DNA from 4 places in the Clostridium celatum genome. Region 1 is predicted to be linked to each of the others. Evidence: riboswitches for the same ligand, from Rfam matches in the RefSeq annotation. Region 1 holds a riboswitch; each other region holds the start of a gene.
What was found. Region 1 has a riboswitch for lysine ahead of LPC13_RS06140 (Na+/H+ antiporter NhaC family protein). Riboswitches for the same ligand answer to the same signal wherever they lie in the genome.
Positions count from the first base shown of each region.

Region 2: another riboswitch for lysine. It lies ahead of LPC13_RS11270 (APC family permease); the one in region 1 lies ahead of LPC13_RS06140 (Na+/H+ antiporter NhaC family protein).
Region 3: another riboswitch for lysine. It lies ahead of lysA (diaminopimelate decarboxylase); the one in region 1 lies ahead of LPC13_RS06140 (Na+/H+ antiporter NhaC family protein).
Region 4: another riboswitch for lysine. It lies ahead of LPC13_RS03575 (YfcC family protein); the one in region 1 lies ahead of LPC13_RS06140 (Na+/H+ antiporter NhaC family protein).

Region 1 is NZ_JAJKGM010000009.1:70,367-75,407, reverse strand. Features, by position in the region: gene LPC13_RS06145 (FUSC family protein) at 1-445, shown strand, start outside; gene LPC13_RS06140 (Na+/H+ antiporter NhaC family protein) at 582-2,327, opposite strand; lysine riboswitch at 2,454-2,629, opposite strand; gene LPC13_RS06135 (aminopeptidase P family protein) at 2,718-3,971, opposite strand; gene LPC13_RS06130 (ACT domain-containing protein) at 3,993-4,427, opposite strand; gene LPC13_RS06125 (spore maturation protein) at 4,793-5,041, opposite strand, start outside.
Region 2 is NZ_JAJKGM010000026.1:19,500-24,540, forward strand. Features, by position in the region: gene LPC13_RS11260 (radical SAM/SPASM domain-containing protein) at 133-1,008, shown strand; gene LPC13_RS11265 (hypothetical protein) at 1,217-2,728, opposite strand; lysine riboswitch at 3,020-3,194, shown strand; gene LPC13_RS11270 (APC family permease) at 3,271-4,590, shown strand; gene LPC13_RS11275 (SGNH/GDSL hydrolase family protein) at 4,731-5,041, shown strand, end outside.
Region 3 is NZ_JAJKGM010000005.1:7,809-12,849, forward strand. Features, by position in the region: gene LPC13_RS03505 (DUF1576 domain-containing protein) at 1-709, opposite strand, end outside; gene LPC13_RS03510 (beta/alpha barrel domain-containing protein) at 1,089-1,763, shown strand; lysine riboswitch at 1,910-2,076, shown strand; gene lysA (diaminopimelate decarboxylase) at 2,188-3,480, shown strand; gene LPC13_RS03520 (DUF3006 domain-containing protein) at 3,981-4,202, shown strand; gene lepB (signal peptidase I) at 4,202-4,834, shown strand; gene ftsH (ATP-dependent zinc metalloprotease FtsH) at 4,904-5,041, shown strand, end outside.
Region 4 is NZ_JAJKGM010000005.1:25,047-30,087, reverse strand. Features, by position in the region: gene LPC13_RS03580 (M20 family metallopeptidase) at 1-184, opposite strand, end outside; gene LPC13_RS03575 (YfcC family protein) at 734-2,176, opposite strand; lysine riboswitch at 2,418-2,595, opposite strand; gene LPC13_RS03570 (beta-N-acetylglucosaminidase domain-containing protein) at 3,018-5,041, opposite strand, start outside.

The sequences.
Region 1 (5,041 bases):
AGCAGTATTTTTATGTTTATTGCTTTTACCAGAAGAACCGTTTTTTTCATGTATGACTGCTGTAATTTGTTTACAAGATACAGTTTATAATTCTATTCATATGGGAATAAATCGTGGAGCTGGAACAATTTTAGGTGCTGCATTCGGTTTAATTTTTCTATTTATATTTAGATCATTAGAAGGTCATATTTCTAATGAATTAATAGCAAAACCAATAATTTACATTATCATTGCATTAGGTGTAATACTTATGATTTATTTATGTAATATTTTCAAAAGACCTGGTGCAATAAATATTACTTGTATAGCATTTTTAGGAGTAACTACAGCTCATGCTTATAGTGATCCTTTATTTTATGCTACAAATAGAATTATAGAAACTTTATTTGGAATAGTCATTTCAATATTAGTAAATAAACTTATAACACCCCCACCACATAAATAATTAGTAATTAATAAAAAACTAATTAGTATTTCTAACTGAAAAAGGTTGTGCTTTTGCACAACCTTTTTTTATAGCCCTTTTTATTTATTTTTCTTATTGCTTCAGCGTTATTCAACCTTTTAACGAATACTTAATTTTAATTTACATTAAGTACATTATCTTCTACAGGCGTAGCTTCCTCAACCTTTTTACCGAATATTTGCACCCCTACAAAAACTGCTAATATTGCTACTGGTAATACTATATATATTGGTAATCCAAATCCAGCTGGAATATATCCAAATAATATTGTAATTACTGCTACAAATAAAGAATACCAAATTTGAGTTTTAACATGCTCAATATGGTTGCATCCTGCACCCATTGATGAAAGTATTGTTGTATCTGATATTGGCGAGCAGTGATCTCCAAATATTGCTCCAGTTAATACCGCACTTGTACTAACAATTACAAATGACATTTCTGGATTTATTGAATATGCTAATGGCACTGCAAGTGGCATTAAAATCCCCATTGTTCCATATGCAGTTCCTGTTGCAAATGATATTACTGCACCTAATATAAATATTAAACTTGGTAGTAAAAAATATGGAATTGATCCTGATAATAAAGTTACTAAGTATTTAGCTGTACCTAATTCTTTTATAACTGAACTTAATGACCAAGCTAATATAAGAATTACTCCTGTAATTAATAATCCCTTCATACCATCAACCCAAACTTCAATAGCCTCACCAATTGTAAATATCTTTTTACAAACTGCCATTATTATAGCAACTATACTGGCAAGTAATGCTGATTGGAATAATGCCACTGATGCATCTGATGCGCTAAATGCCTGCTTTATAGCTTCAAAGGATGCTGGTGAATTAGTCATTAAATTAATAAGTTCAACATCTTCTCCACCCATTATTGCTGTATATCCACTATAGTAAAATGCTGCGATTGCCGCTACTATTAGAACTCCTATTGGAATTATTGCATTCCATATGCTTAATTGCACCCCTTCTTTAGGTTGCATTTCATCTTCTCCTTGAAGATTATCTACTGCAACTTCAGCTCCAATTTTTTGTCCATTTCTAGCTGCCATCTCGGCTTTTCTCATTGGTCCAAATTCTTTTAATAAAACTGCTGTTATAACTATAAATGCTAATATTAATATGTTATAAAATCTATATGGAATTGTTTGAAGAAATACTCCAAAAGCATCTGCTTGTACACCAATTCCTGTGAAAGCATCATTAATTAAACCAACTTCTAACCCTATCCAAGTAGAAATTATTGCAAGCCCTGCAATTGGAGCTGCTGTAGCATCTATAATAAATGCTAATCTTTCTCTAGAAATTTTCATTTTATCTGCAACTGGTCTCATTATTGGTCCAACAATTAACGCATTTGCATAATCATCAAAGAATACACATATTCCCATAAGCCAAGTAATTAATTGAGTACCTTTTGCTGTTTTAGCTCTTTTAGCTAAAGCTTCTGCTATAGCTTTTGCTCCTCCCATCTTAGCAACAAGATTTATAACACCACCAATTACTAAAACTTGAAGTATAATACCTGCATTCCAAGGATCAGCCAAAGAGTTTAATGCCCTATCTATAAAATCTAAAAATGATTGTATCAATGCACTAAAGACATTAAATCCTGTTAAATTTAATAAAAATCCTCCTGATAAGATACCTATAAACAACGAAACTACAACGTTTTTCGTTATAAATGCCAATACTATTGCAACTATTGGTGGTATTAATGTTAATAATCCAAACTTTTCTGAGTTCACCGTAGCTGAATCTATTTCAGCTGCAAATGCAAGTGTAGTTGATAAAACAAACACTAGCATGGTAAGTAGTAATACTCTGTAACTTCTTTTTTTCATTTTTATTCCCCCTTATTTCTATTTAAAAGCGAATAACAAGGGTACCCCAAACTAACCCAATAAAAAAGACCTTGAGTTAACACTCAAGGTCTTGATATACACTAAAAAAGTATAAAAATACAAGTCTCAAATGATAGCTCACCACAAAATATTTTGTGACAGTAGTACATATATTTTATGCACTCCCAGCTATACAACCTTAAAGCATCGGTTGTACGCTTCGGCGATAATTCCTTTCATATTGAATCATAGTGCTTTCCTCATCAATAATACTATTAATTAATCGCGCCTCTACCCTAATTTATTCACTTTTGTTACTTATTGATTAAATTATACAGTTTATTCTATTGTTTTTCAATACCATTTTATAACTTTTTTTCTTTTTTATTCTTAAAATTCTTTATTCATAAACTTTTCAATGTCTTCAACAGATTTTATTATATCCTTAGATAAGTTTATATTACCATCCTCTGTAACTAATATATCATCCTCAATTCTAATTCCAATACACTCTTCTTCTATATAAATTCCTGGTTCTACAGTAAACACTACTCCTGGAACAAAAGTTATATTTCTATGAGGTGTTTCAATATCGTGAGTATCCATTCCAAGACTATGACCTATACTATGATAATAATATTTTCTTACATCCTTTTTATCTTCAATAAGTCCTAACTTAATACATTCTTCAGCTATTAGTTCTGTTGCTTTATCATTAATTTCTTTGTATTTAACACCTGGCTTTATTAAGCTAATAATTTCTTCATTTACTCTTAAAACTGCATTATAAACTTCTTTTTGTCTTTCTGTAAACTTACCATTAACCGGGAATGTTCTCGAAATATCTGCATTATAGCAATTATATTGTGCACCTAAATCGAAAAGAATTAAATCATCATTCTTAAGTTCAGTATTATTATCTACATAATGAAGTATTGTTGCATTTTTTCCAGCTGCCGCAATAGTTGTAAATGCTAAATCATTTACCCCTTTAGTTTTGCAATTAAAATCAAAATATGCTTCTAACTCATATTCCTTTATTCCTGCTTTAGCCTCTTTCATTAATAATTCAATACCACTTTTAGTTATTTCAATAGCTTTTTTTATATTTTCAACTTCTTTTTCTGATTTAACTAATCTACATTCACCAATAATGCTATAAATATTATTAACTCTTACCTGAGGATATTTACTTACTACTTTTTGTGCGTATTTATGAGATATTGTATCGTCACTATTTGCACTAAGTCTATCTAAATCTAAATATAAATTTATCTCTTCCTTCATTGTTAAAAGCCTATGTATTTCATTTTCGAATTGGCTTTTAAACTTTACTTCCTCAACTTCAGCAAGTGAAATCGCCTCATCCTTACGTATACTTTTACCAACCCACTTTTCTAGTTCTTCATCAATATCTTTAATAAAAAGACATGAATTCTTAACTCCTTTTAATTTCGACATGACTAAAACATGTTCTTCTTCTTTTATTCCTGTTAAATAATAAAAATTTCTATTTGGTGTAAATGGATAGCTCTCATCTCCAGTCTTTTTAGGTGCCTTTCCTGCAAATAAAACAACTATTGAATTATCCTTTATTTTTTCTAATACATTTTCTCTGTTAATCTTATACATATTTTTATCCATAGCCCTATCTCCTCTTAAAATTTATTCTGCTGCTAATAATTTTACACTTCTTACATTTGGTAACGAATTTAATCTTGCTGCTAATTGGCTTATACTTTTTTCCATATGTGAAATATCAATAGTTACTGTAACATTTGCACATAAGTTTATTGGAATATCTTGATTTATTGTTAGTATATTACCTTTATAGAAAGCTATACAGTCCAATACTTTAGATAAGGTTCCTGATTTATGTGACATCAAAACTATTAATGTTACCTTTTTTGACTTCATTTCTTCTGCCATTGGAAAAATATCATCTTTATATTTATAATACGTACTTCTACTTATCCCTACAGTCCTAATAGCCTCACTAACATCTTTAGATTTTCCAAGCGAAATAATTTCCTTCACTTCTATTACCTTTTTAAATATCTCTGGTAATGATTTTTCATTTACAATATAAAACTTCTCCATCCCCATAATCATTCTCCATTCGATTCTTTTAGTAATATTATACAACCAAAATTTACACCTTACCAATAAAAATTTACATATTACTCTTTTAATGTAAATAGAGTTGTATTACGAATAACCGTGATGTCAAAAAATTTTATATATTACCTTGAGAAATTATTATAATTTTACTGTACCATAAAATCTTGATTAGATTTTATAGAACAAAATATTAGCTTACATATTTTATTCTATAATAGTTAAAAAGTTAATTAAAAAAGTAATGATATAACTGAAAAGAATACATATGATAAACCTTAGAATTTAATTCTTAGTGAAATCATATCAATTTTGGGAATGTCACATCATCACTTTTTCGTTTAACTTTAAAGTATCATTATTTTTACCATTAGGATTGCCATAATTATTGCTGTCATATCTGCCATTACTGCTGCCCATACTGTATGCCTCGTTTTTTTAATTTTAACTGCACCAAAGTATACTGTTACAGTATAAAATATTGTTTCCGTTGTTCCCATTATTACAGATGAAATTAATCCTATTGCTGTATCTGGCCCATAATTTTTTAATATATCTGTAAATATCCCCATAGCTCCACTACCAGAAAGTGGTTT
Region 2 (5,041 bases), on a different contig from region 1:
ATGGTATATCTATTTAAAAAAAAGTTGATATAATGATATAAGAATCTATAGCATATGAAATATTATATTACAATAAAATATAGATAAATAAAATTAAGTATAGGTTGTTCATATAAAAAGGAGAATGCGGAAATGACAAGATTTAAAAAGGTATATATAGAAATAACAAATGTATGTAATTTAAGCTGCAATTTTTGTCCAAAGACAAATAGAAAATATAAGTTTATGGGAAAAGAAGAATTTTTACATATTTTAAAGGAAGTAAAACCATTTACAGATCACATATATTTTCACTTAATGGGAGAGCCCTTACTTAATGAAAATATAGATTATTTTTTAGAGGAAAGTTATAAAAATCATTTAAAAGTGAATTTAACTACAAATGGAACATTATTAAAAAAAGTAGAGGATAAGCTTATAAATTCAAAAGCATTAAGACAAATTAATATTTCGCTTCATAGTTTTGAAGCTAATGAAAAAACTGTTGAGCTTGAGGATTATATAAATAATGTTACAGATTTTATTACAAAAGCTAGATCTAATAGTGATATAATTTGTGCCATAAGATTGTGGAATATGGATAACAATGATTTAAAAGGAGCCAATGGCCTTAATAGTGATATTCTAAAAATGCTAGAAGAAAACTTAGAGTTAGATTTTTCAATAGGTGAAAAATTACAGGAGACTAATAGAATTAAACTAAAAGATAAGGTTTATTTAAATATGGCAGAAAAGTTTGAATGGCCAGATATTCAAATAGATAGTCTAGGAGAAGAAGTATTTTGCCATGGTCTTAGAAATCAAATTGGAATATTAGTAGATGGAACAGTAGTTCCATGTTGTTTAGATAGCGAGGGAAATATAAATTTAGGCAATATTTTTGAAAAGTCGCTGAAAGATATAGTAGAAGATAAAAGGGCAAGAGATATTTATGATGGTTTTTCAAGAAGAAGAGCTGTTGAAGAATTATGTAAGAAGTGTGGTTATGCAACTAGATTTAAAAAATAAAAATTATTAATAATGAAAAAGAGGCTAAATCAAAATTAAGAATAATAGATTCCGAAAACTTATTTCAAAATTAGGAGTTTATAAATATTTTGATTTAGTCTAAATAAAATTTAATGTTTCTACATAATAATATTTAAGATGAATATAAAACTATAATTTTACAAGGATATATTAATATAAAATTTAGTAATTCAGCATAGTCATAATATTAATTTTTACTAATAAATTTTAAGATAGTTGGCATATAAGTTTTTAGAAGGTTATAATTTTCAGCTAGTTCCTTTCTAATATAAAAAAGATAGCTATAATTATGATGATATGAATGACAGTGATTACTACATGCTTCATACTTAGCCTTCCAAACTTCACAACCTTGGAATGGATTAGCTGTTCCGATATAAAGATCATTTGATGAATTTACATATAATAAACGACCTCCATAATTATATTTATTACAGAATCCGTTTAATAACACTGGAGTAAAGTGTATACCATCAGTTGACTCATAAAGATCAAATCCGAATGGATATTTTGATTCATTTAATAATTCAACAATATTTTTATATATTTTTATAATAGTATTAGTTGCAAGCTTGCCAATTAAATTTTGAATTTCTATTTTATTGTAGAGAAGAGTATCTAAAATAACCTCCATGTTTATAGAATCATCAAAGGTTGAAATTAATAATTTATCATTATATTGCTTTATTTGCCATGCATACACATTAAATGGATTATTAAATCCAGAGTATAATCCAGATAAGCTTTTATTTCTAACACCTTTTGTTGGTATAGAAGGAATCAAAGCTGGACCACCGACAACTAAATCCCATCTATCAGTTTTTGAAATTCTTATAATATCACAACCAAGTGGAATTAACCAAGCAAGTGGTAATTGTTTAGTTCCACTTACATAAAGATAATTTTTATAAACACCAATACTTAAGATATACTTGTTAGCTGCATCTCCAAATCCTTTATCTACTATTAATGTCCAGTCATTTAATTTTGGTTCAGGACCATTTGTTCTCCAAACAGCAGCACCGTCAGAGCTACTAGTAGCAACATAAATTTTATTATTGAATATAGCCATATTACTAATTGAGCCAGAAGGATTTAAAGAAGGATTAAAATTAGGTGCTGTATTATCTATAACAGGTTCCCATGAATAATATTGAGGATCAACACTTCTATAAAGTTGAGGATAAGGGCTTGGATTAGCCTCATCAATAGTAGCTATATAAAGCTTGCCAAGATGGGTTAACATAGCTCTTGAAGAAGTACCTTTAAGAACTGTATCAGTTAATGGAAACCAGTTTACACCATTGGTAGATTTAAATACTATAACATTAGGTCCGCCATAACTAGCTGCATAAAGAAAAGTGTCTCTATTAAAAGGCTTGTGAGTAATCATATATCTAAAGCCAGATATATTGGTAAAGTCAGGGGCAGTATATACTTTTTCCAAAGGTAAAGAGCAATTTTTACGATATCTCCAGATTTCCGGTAAATTATCTACTGGATTAGGAGTAATAGAGTTAGGAGGAATTATAGAAGAGTTAATTGATTTTAAAATATTATATGGGATATTACGTCCAGTACCAATATAAATATATTTGTCTAACTCACTTATAGACCATGCATAATTATTTTGTTGTGCATTATTTAAATTGCTTCTGTCAAAACCATTAGTAAGAGTAGTATTTTTAAAGTTATACATCAAAAGGCTCCTCCTTTGTTATTTAATATATAAAGGATGTTGACTTATGATATATTATATGTATGATATGTTAAGGAGTTACAATATGTTAAATATAATAGTAAAAATAAGATATTTTGTAGATGAAAATAGATTATTTAGATATTATGTTAAAAAGTATTTATATTAAAAGCTACTATAATTGTTGACTTTAAAGAAAAATTTGTTAGAATATTTATGTATAAAAACACAGAAATTAAGTATAAATTTTAATAATTATAAATTTAACTTGATAGTGTAATTAAATATTCGGGTAAAGATAGAGGTTGCAATATTAAAGAGTAATATTATGGAGTTAAGCACGATGAATTAATATAAAAGGTAGTATTGCCGAAGTATATAGAGGATGCTTTAAATCTATATGCTGGGGTTGCATAAAATATATGCAAAACTGTCACAATAATAATTGTGGAGAGCTATCTTTGTGTTTGTTTATGTGTAAGTACAAGCTCAAAGATTAGCCTTTTGGGCTTATTTTTTTACCCCAAACTAAGGAGGAAAAAATGGAAAACAAAAGTTTAAAACGAGAAATTAGCCTTTTCATGGCTACTATGCTTGTTTGCGGTAACATGATTGGTTCTGGTGTATTTATGCTACCATCAACACTTGCTCAAGTGTCAGGACCAGGAGCTACAATAATAGCATGGATTTTAACTACAATAGGTTCAATTTTTATTGCAATATCATTTGCAAATATGGGTACTAAATATCCATCAACAGGTGGAGCGTATTGTTACACTAAAGAGGCATTTGGGGATTTTGCAGGATTTTTAAGTGCGTGGCTTTATTGGAATGGTTCATGGATTGGAAATGCAGCAATAATAGTTGCAGTTACAAGTTATGCATCAGCAGTATTTCCACAACTAAATAATCCAATAGTATCAATAATATTCTCAAGTTCAATTTTATGGATATTTACATTTATAAATGTAGCAGGAGTAAAGAAAGCAGGTAAAATTCAGGCTTTTACAACAGTATTTAAAATAGTATTTTTTGCATTATTTGTTATAGTCGCATTTTTAAATTTTGATTCAGCAAATATATTTCCTATGTATCCAGAAGGAAAGGGATTAAGTACAGTTCCACTTGCAGCCACATCAACTTTATGGGCATTTATAGGACTTGAAAGTGCAACAGTTACAGCTGGAGAACTTAAAGATCCCGAAAAGAATGTAAGAAAAAGCACAATTTACGGATTGATTATTGCGGCTATTATATACTTAGCAATAAGTATAGCAAGTATGGGGGCAATGGATAATGTTTCACTAGCTCAAAGTACAGCACCACTTACTGATATACTTACTAATGCTTTAGGAAGTAATATTGGAAAGATATTAACAATTGCAGTAGTTATTTGTATTTTAGGAACAGTAGTAGGATGGCTTTTATCAACAGCTAGAGTTGCTTATGCAGCAGGTGAAGATGGAGTATTCCCTAAGTTTTTTGGAAAGATTAGTGAAAAAACAGGCACTCCTGTAAATTCATTAATATTTGGTTCTATATTAGTTAATATTTTATTGATTATGAATTTCCAAAAAGGGATGGTAGATGCATTTACATTTATAACTATCCTTGCAACGTTATCATATTTACCAGTTTATCTTTTAAGTGTTTCTGCAGAAATAATGCTTACATTTAAAGAAGAAAAAGAATTTAACTTTAAGTTATTTATTAAAAAATCAATATTACCACTATTAGCATTTATATATTTAATATGGACTATATACGGTTCAGGAGCAGAAACTGTAATGTGGGGCTTTATATTAATGTTAATAGGAATTCCAGTATATATATATAATCATCATAAAAATAAGATAGATTAATATAAAATAAATTTATAGGTAAAAATGGCAAATAACATAATTAATGTTATTTGCCATTTTTTTATATTAAAAATTATTAAGATATACTATAATACAAGAGAAATATATGGAAATATAAAAAGTAGGAGAAGAATTAAATTATGTTTTATGATGATATAAAAAGGGGAGATATGGAAAATAATATAGTTATAAGGTTAATAGGAGATAGTATTACAGCAGGAGCAGGGAGTTTAGATGATAATAGGAATGGAGAAGTAATTATAAATATAGATGGTATTTGCTACAAAAGACAATTAGGAGAAAAATGCTGGGCATCACTTTTTAAAAAATATATTAATGAAAGATTTAAATATAGTAAAGTAATAAACAATGGATGTAGTGGAATAAATTCTAGTCAAGTAAAAGATAATTTAAATAAGTTATATGATATAAATGACAATATAATAATTTT
Region 3 (5,041 bases), on a different contig from region 1:
AATAAATACAACAGAACAATATTATTAAGAAAAGTAATTTATTACTTCCAGTATGCCATATTAATCTACTATCAAAATTTATTCCAAAACCTCTTAAAATAGACATTAATAAAGTACCAAGCAATCCACTAGCAAATCCAATGTTATATAAGTTATAACCATTATGGGCTTTAACACTATGAGAAGCAATTGGAGGTAAGATAAAGCCTACTAATATTCCAACAGATATACCAAGTAATATAGAGAGAAAAGAATGACTATCGTTTGCAAAACTTAATTGGCTTACTATTGGAGAAAGGCAAGTACCTAATAGGGCAACAAGGGTATAATTAAGAAAAGGTTCTCTTTGGTATTTTGAGAATAAGTATATACCAAATATAATAGGCCAAATATTAAAGATATTTTTACCTAAAAATGAGAAGCCAGTCATAAGCCATAACGCCATTATAGTTGATCCATTTGGTTTTATTCCTATTAATATTAAAAGTAATATTGAAAGTATACTAGTTAATGAAGCATTAACTAAAGCTGCACCAATACCACCTACTTCCATATAATCAGTTATTAAAATATCAGAAGAAAGTACTATTGATTTTAGTCCATAAAATATTTCTTTTGGGCTATCAATAATAAAGGCAAAAATAATTAAACAACTATATAGCCCCAAAAGAATAACATATGGAGAATAAAAGTTTTTTATTTGTTTCATATATACATACACCTCAAATATATATTAACAAAAAAAACACTGAAAATAATGTGATATATATCATTTTTATGAAATATTTTTCAAATATTTTTTCTAAAAGATGATATTAATGGCAGCAATATCATTATAATAAAGTATTTTGTTAATCCATTATTACAAAGGTATAGGATATAATTTTAAATTTTCAATATAAATACCTTATAAGGAAAAAATATTTAAATGTAATTTACAATATTTTTTTTATATGAAAATAATTAGATGATAATATGTTAAAAAAGGTGTATTTAATGTAAAATTTAAATGTATTTAGGGTTAAATTCTTTTAATATTTCGACAAAATAGTATAATAGTACATATAAAAATAATAGGGGTGTTTCAAATGGAAAAAAGAAAACATAAGCAAGTGCCTGAAATCAAAGGACTTTTAAGACGCCATGTAGTTGAAGTGCCACCATGCATAAGAGATTGTTCAGGCATAAAAATATTTGGAAAAAGAATAAAATCGTTATTATTTACAACTGATGTTGCAATAATAAGGAATACAAATGCAGATGCAATTATAGCAGTTTATCCATTTACTCCACAACCGTTGATAACAGCAGCTTTAGTAATGGCTGCAGATGTGCCAGTTTTTTGTGGTGTAGGTGGAGGAATAACTCAAGGTAAAAGAGTAGTGAATTTAGCATTAGATGCAGAATTTAAAGGTGCCATGGGAGTAGTTGTTAATTCTCCAACTTCAAATGAAGTTGTTAGTAGAATTAAGGAAACAATTGATATTCCAATAATAGTTACAGTTGTTTCAATTCATGAGGATATAAAAGCTAGAATAGAAGCAGGAGCAACTATTTTAAATGTTTCTGGTGGAAAAAATACACCTGAAATAGTGGCTAAAATAAGATCTGAGTTTCCAGATTTTCCTGTTATAGCAACAGGAGGCCCAGATGAACAAACTATAAGAAAGACAATAGAAGCAGGGGCAAATGCAATAACTTATACTCCTCCATCAAACGGAGATACAATGAGTAACTTAATGGATAAATATAGACAATTTTAAAAATATTGTTTAATTAGTAAAAATAATGTGGTATTATTATTGTAAAAGACTGCATATAATATATTCTGAGTGAAACATCTTCTTTTTAGAATGAAAAAATAAGTTTTATTATCTAGATTGAAGTTTAGAATTTTATTTAATAGAATACCTATGTTAGAGGTGCTATTTATAAATAGTAATAAATTGTAGCTGGCAAGTGATGATAATTTATGAAAGGTATAATAGCCGAAGGAGTAATTTATGCAAAGGATTATTTCTGGGTATGCATAAAATATATGCATAACTGTCACGTAAGTGGAGGGCTACAAGGTGCGATAATAAGATGAAAATTATTTTTATTATAAGAAATAATAAATTGCATTATAAAGTAAAAACTACCACTATAGGACATCTATAGTGGATTTTTTGTTTGGAGGGTTATACAATGAAGTTATTTGGGGCAATGGAAATTAAAGAAAATGAATTATATATTGGAGGGGTCAGTTCTACTAATTTAGTTAGTGAATTTGGGTCGCCATTATATGTAATGGATGAGGAACTTTTAATAAACACTTGTAAAAGTTATTATAAAAATTTTAAATGTAAAGAAAATAATAATAGAGTGGCTTATGCAGGAAAGGCATTTTTAACAATGGCTATGTGTAAGCTTATAAATGAGCAAGGACTTTACTTGGATGTAGTTTCGGGGGGAGAGTTATATACGGCCTATAAATCAGGATTTCCTTTAGAAAAGGTGTATTTCCATGGAAATAATAAGACTTATGATGAAATTGAATTAGGTGTTAAGTTAGGCGTAGGTAGATTTATAGTAGACAATATTGAAGAAATGACTATATTAAATGAAATAGCAACTAAATATAATAAAAAACAGGATATTTATTTAAGATTAACTCCAGGTATTGAAGCTCATACACATGATTATATTAAAACAGGTCAAATAGATTCAAAATTCGGGTTTGCACCAGTTGGAAATACAATAATGAATGCTGTTAAATACGCATTAGATTATGAAAATTTAAATTTAAAAGGATTGCATTGTCATATAGGTTCGCAGATTTTTGATATAGCACCATTTGAAGATGCAGCAGAAATTATGTTAGGCTTTATAAATGATATTAAGAAAGAAACAGGACATATAATATCAGAGTTAGATCTAGGTGGAGGATTTGGTATACATTATACTAATGAAGATAAACCAAGAGAAACAAGAGAATATTGCGAAGCTATTTTAAATAGGGTAGATAAAGTTTGTGAAAAATTAGGATTAGAAAGACCAATCTTAACTATTGAGCCAGGTAGATCAATAGTAGGAAATGCAGGAACAACACTATATACTATTGGAGCAATAAAAGAAATAGAAGGAGTAAGAACTTATATTTCTGTTGATGGAGGAATGACTGATAATATAAGACCTGCATTATATGGGGCAAAATATGATATGACTATAGCTAATAAAGTTAATTATAAAAAGGATAATATGGTTACAGTTGCTGGTAAGTGTTGCGAATCAGGCGATATATTTGTAAAAGATATAAATCTTCAAGAAACTAAAAGAGGAGATGTGCTTGCCGTGTTTACAACAGGGGCATATGGATTCTCTATGGCAAGCAACTATAATAAAAATCCAAGGGCAGCTGTTGTTTTCGTAAAAGATGGAATAGCTCGTTTAGTATCAAAAAGACAAAGCTACGAGGATCTTTTATCCTTAGAAGTATAATAAAGTGTAATTACAAAAGGATTTATCTAAACAGCTAATCCTTTAAAATATATCGTATATTTTATGAAAAATAAATTATACAAGCAGATATTATAAAAGCACACAGTAAGAATACTTAATCTTACTGTGTGCTTTTGTTTTAAAGACCTCAAGATTAATCGGCAAATTATAGTTTTTAATACTTTTAACTTCATAACTAGAATTTATGATTTAATGATTTTTCTATAAAATACAATTAAAGAAAATAGTTAAATTTTTATTAATTGTATCTTATAGCATTACATATTTATGAATTTTTTAGTATATTTAGATATTATAATATATATCAGAAAATATTAATTTTTTAGAGATTGCAGATATAATATTTTAGATTGTAACTGTTTTGACATATTTGTGGGATATAATTTTTCTAATACTATTACGAATTCAATAAATGTGGTATACTTTAATATAAAGCAAATTGGAAAAGAGGTGAAGGCAGCTTATATCTGCAGTTAAGCATGAAAAATAATATGTTTATTATTGATAGATTAGAAAATAACTCAGTAGTTTTAGAAGATGATTGTGGAAATATTTTAACAATAGATAAAAGCTTAATTGAGGGTGAAATAAAAGAAGGAAATATCGTAATAAAAGAAAGTGGCTTATTTAATGTAGATATAAAAGCAACCATAGATAGAAAAAATAAAATTAATGCTTTAATGAAAGGTATGTGGGAATAGTGAGTAATGGTGAAGAAAACAATATACAAGATGTAGATATGTATAGTGGTTTAATAAATGAAAAAGATGAATTGAATAATGAAATAAATGGCAATAATACTAAGGGAGACAAAAAAACTAAGGTTGAAAAATCAAATTTTTTCTTTGATTGGATTGTACCAATAGTAATAGCCGTAATTTTAGCTACGTTAATAAATAAATACGTTATATTTAAGGTTAAAATACCATCAGAATCAATGGTACCAACTTTAAATGTAGGTGATAGATTATTTGTTACTAGAGTATATAATCCAGAAAAACTTAAACGTGGTGATGTGGTAGTATTCGATTCAGAAGAATTAAATGAAAGAATGATAAAAAGATTAATAGGTTTACCAGGGGATACTGTTATTATTAGAAATGGTGTTGTTCAGGTAAATGGAGAAACTTTACAAGAAGATTATATAGGAACACCAGATAATTATAATGGAGAGTTCCAAGTACCAGAAGGAAAGTATTTCTTCTTAGGAGACAATAGATTTTGGTCTTTAGACTCAAGATATTGGGAAAATCCATATATAGATGGAAGTGACATAACTGGTAAAGCTCAAATAAAGGTTTATCCATTAAAAGATTTTGGAAAAATAGAGTAGGATGAAGTAGAGTAATATAAAATACAAATGATATTAAATTTATATCTATAATATAGGAGAATTTAAAGAATGAATAATAACGAACCTAATAAAAAAAATGGAGAAAAGAAAAAGAATAATAATAATAAATTTTTAATTATTTATGCTATTATTGCTTTCTTATTCTTATACTCATTTTCTACAGCAAAAGAAATGTTAACTACAAAA
Region 4 (5,041 bases), on a different contig from region 1:
ATGCAGTTTCCATCCCTGCTATATTACTTTCAACTGAAAAATTATGCTCCTTTAAGAAAGAAGTTAAAGCTTCCGCTGCCTTATATTCCTCATTTCCAAGCTCAGGATTTCTATAAATATAATCACTTATTTCAGCTAATCTTTCCTTAATTAATTGACCTTCACTAAATAATCTTTCTTTCATTCTAACGACCTCCCACTATATCTATCTTTATCTTTACACTTCTCTTATATAAAAATACTATTATTTATTTCAACCTAAATTATTTACTTCTTACAATTATTAAATAATAAATACTTAATTCTTTAAATTAGGTATACTAACTATTTTTAATTCATTATCATCCTTAATAACAAATAACTAACTTATAATTTTATTTATACCTTTTAACAACAAATAGTTAACTTTTGAGCTTATATCTTTTAACAACAAATAGTTAACTTTTGAGCTTATATCTTTTAATGACAAATAATTAGCTTATAGTTCTCTTTATTTAAAACAAGAAGTAGTCATAGAAAAAATGAAAACATAACTGGAAGAAACATATATGATAAGCTCTAGAATTTAATCATTATTGTAAGAAAAACTGCGTTAATAAGTCGATGCAACCGTTAAGGGTGCTTTAGGACTTTAGCAGTTTTTCTGGAAATAATGATATAAATTCTTAGTGAAATCATATCAGTTTCTGTAAGTTATATTTTCATTTTTTCGTTAACGGTTATTCTTGTTCCTTTATGCCCATCCCATTAGCATAGCGCAAGTTATGAATATTATACCTAATGCAAATAGTATGATTTGTAATGGCATTATCCATTTAAACCATTTTGAATATGGTATTCCTGCCATTCCTAAACAAGCCATTAATACTCCTGATGTTGGGAATATAGCATTTGAGAAACCATCCCCTAATTGGAATATTAAAACTGTTGTTTGTCTTGATATATCAAGTAAATCACCAAGTGGTGCTAATATTGGCATAGTTAATGCTGCTTGTCCTGAACCTGAAATAACAAAGAAGTTTATAAACATTTGAACTGGTAACATAACACATGCAGCTAATAATGATGGTAACTTACCTATAAATGATGATAAACCATATAATATTGTATCTATGATTTGAGCATTTTCAGCTATTATTACTATAGCTCTTGCAAATCCAATTATCATTGCAGCTCCTATCATATCCTTAGCTCCATCTATAAATGCATTTGCCATTTCATCTGCTTTTAATCCACCGATTATTCCTGAAACAACACCTGTTATTAAGAATACTGCTGCTATTTCTGGAATCCAGAATCCTTGAGTTAATACTCCCCATATAACAACGGCTAAACAAACACCTATTAAAGCTATAATAATTTTATGTTGAATTGTAAATTTAATTTCTTCACTTTGAGTTTGTGCTAATTTTTCATGTTTTTCTTTATCTAGTTTGTACATTGGACTAAATTCTGGGTTTTTCTTAATCTTAACTGCATAAATCATTAAGAATGCAATTGTTACTGCTGTTGTAATAACCCATATAATAGTTCTATATGCAACCCCTGAGAATAATGGAATTTCAGCAATTGATTGTGCAATTCCTACTGTAAATGGGTTAAGCATAGCTGATGCAAACCCTACGATACATGCTAAATAACTAATTCCAACTGCTAATATACTATCAAATCCAAGTGCTAGCATTAATGGAACTAATATTGTTATAAACGGTATAGCTTCTTCAGTCATACCAAAAGTTGCTCCACCTAATGAGAACATTACAAATACTATAGGAATAATTAATATTTCAGCACCTTTAAATGCAGATACAACCTTAGCTATAGCTGAATCAATAGCTTTTGTTCTTGTTATTAAACTAAATGCTCCACCTACTACAAATAAGAAAGCAATAATTTCTGCTGCTTGCTCAATACCTTGTACTGGTGCTTGCATAACCTGGAATAATCCTTGTGACTCATTTTGAACATATTGGAATGATCCATTTAAAACTACAGTTCTACTTTGACCATTAACTTCTGTTACTACTCTTTCATAAGCTCCCCCTGGAACTATGTATGTTGCTATGGCAACTAGTACTATTATTGCAAAAATAATAACTAAAGTATGTGGTATTTTTACACCATTAGAAAATTTACTAAAAAATCCTCTTTTTCTTTCTTCTGCAACGTTTTGCATAATTTAAACTCCTCCTAAAAAATAAAAGTCTTGAGCATTATCACTCAAGACTCAAGGAAATCTAATCATACTATCTAAGTATTAAACTTCTAACTCTTCATCTTTAGTGATAGCTCTTCACGCTTTGATTTGTTAGACATTTTTATTACTTACATACATCTCAATAAAAAAAGCCTTGAGATTATTACTCAAGACTGTACTTACCTTTTCCTTAATAATTACTTATTATTAAAGTTCTGTCCATAGTAATAGCTCATCACAAATCCTTTTTGTGACAGTGTTATACATATTCTATATAACCCCAACATAATAACCTTAAAGCTTCAGTTATATGTTTCGGCGAAATTTCCTTTCTGTTTACTTCCTTGCTGCTTAACTCTGTAAACATACTATTAAATATCGCAACCTCTATCCACTTTATATTTACTTTTCATTTTATACTATAAGTATACATTATACTACAAATGAAGTAAAGCATTAATTTATTTTTATTCGTATTTCTAAATTTTTATACAATATTTTTTAAATTTCACTATTACTCATTCTCCACTTTTAGACAAATATAAAAGTGGATTTTAATAAAATAAATTTTTTTATTATTTTTGAATAAAAATTCCAATATGGACCATAATTGTAAACAGATATATTATTATATATCTCGTCCCCCATTTTACAAAGGAGTATTCCCCTGCTCCTTTTTTTATTTTAATTAATATAAAAAATATAATATCAAATAAAAAATGATGATACACATTTTTAGAATATAAACTTCTACAATGTTGTATCATCACTTTTTATTTTCTTATTTATACATTGTTACTTATTATATATTATCGCAATGTTACTTTCTTTTTTTCAGTCCTACTGCACCTAATGTTGATATAATTCCACCAATAGTAAGTGCTATAGCTGCTGATTGTCCTCCAGTGTTAGGTAATTCCCCTTTACCTGGTTTGTTATTTGTTGATCCATTTCCTGAATTGTTTCCACCAGTTGTTGGAGGTACTGGTTTAACATCTTCACTTGGCTTGTTGTCATCTCCTGAATTATTGTCATCACCTGAATTGTTATCGTCTCCTGGTTTATTATCTTCATCTGGAGTTTCTGTATTTTTAACTAAAGCTTCAATAGCTTCATTTAATTTAACAACTGCATTATTAACTTCTTCTTGAGTAGCTTCTTCATTAGCCATTACAGCTTTAGCATCTTTTAATGCATTTTCTAATACTGACCATGTTTCAGTTGTATATTCTTCAGCCTTAAGCACTTCAGCCTTAGCGATTAATTCTTCTAATTCAGCCTTATTAACTTCTACAACATCTTTCATTGTTGAAGTTCCTATTTCATAAAGTGTTGGAGCTACTCCATCCCATGCAACCTTTATTTCAAATACATTCTTAAAGTTAGATGTATCGAAAGAGTTTGTGATAGTTCCTAATGAACCAATTTCAACCCAACCATTTTCAGTTCTTACTGAAACAACTGCATCTGAAGTAGTTGATGGAGCTTGTATTATAGTAAAGCTAGTTATTTCTGTGTTATCAGAAATTTTGTATACAAGACTACCTGTCTTAGGTGCATTTACTTGTGGTTTAAATGCTGTGCTTAATTTACCATCAATTAAGTTAGTTGGTTCAAATTTAGCTTCTGCAGCTGGTCTTATATCAAATGTAACATCAGTATCTGAGTACTCTACTGCTAAACTTGTAACATCAAATGTAACTGCATCTTTTGTATTATTAACAATACGAACATAACGTGCTGCTACTTTATTAGTTGTATTTTCCACAGTTGTCCATTCAACACCATTGATTGATGTTTCTAATGTTAACTTATCATTGTTTGTAATTTCAGCAATAATATTTGTTAATTCTCTAATTTTATTTAATTTTATACCAATATATTGACCTTCAGCTAATGTAATACCATTTACATCTGCAAGTGTTGCATTAGATGGTAAAATATCTACTTTATTGTCTGCTAATGCTTCAACATTCGTATAAACATTTCTTACAATATGATCTGCATCATCTTTATTTACTGAGAATTCTCTAACTGATATCCAGTTATTTAAAATTTCACCTGTTGGTATAGCTCTTACATACTTAGCTGTTACATTTAAGTTGTCTATAACTATTTTTTGAAGATTTGGACCATATGCTTGATCATTTAAATCTGTCCAATTTTCTCCATCCATAGAGTATTGGAATTTAACATAATTGAATCCATCTCCAGCACCTGGTTCACCATGCTCAAATATTATATTATTGATTTCTGTTACTTGACTTAATTCTACAGCAACATAATCACCTTCTCTAGCACTTCCACGTACCCACATACATGATAATCTAGCATTATCACCATCTACTATGTTTTGAATATGTCCCCAATATAAGTTAGGTCTCATATTTGTGTAAGGGAAAAGTGTTAATTTAGTTTCATCTGGATTAATTAATTGAGTGAATTTATCACTGATTAATCTAGATAAATCTTTTGCAAATGGTACTAAACGTTTTGTACCTGGTTCTGGTCTAGTTTGTCCATTATTTATTGCTGGAACTCTATGAGCTCTTGAAGCAGTATATTCTTCTTCACCTTTAACATAGTATCTCATAGCTTCATCATAGTTTCCTAATTCAAAAGCAACTGCTGAATTTACATATGCCATAGTTGACTCAACTACATCTCTTAAAGAATCAACCCAGCCTTTAATTTCACTCTTTAATAATTCATTTTGAGATTTTGTTGCGAAGTTATTAGTAGCATCTAATATTTCTTGATATTCAGCTAAAACAACTTTGCTATATTCTAAAATTGATTCATTTGCAAATAACTTTCTTGTGAATTCTTCAATTACTGGACTTA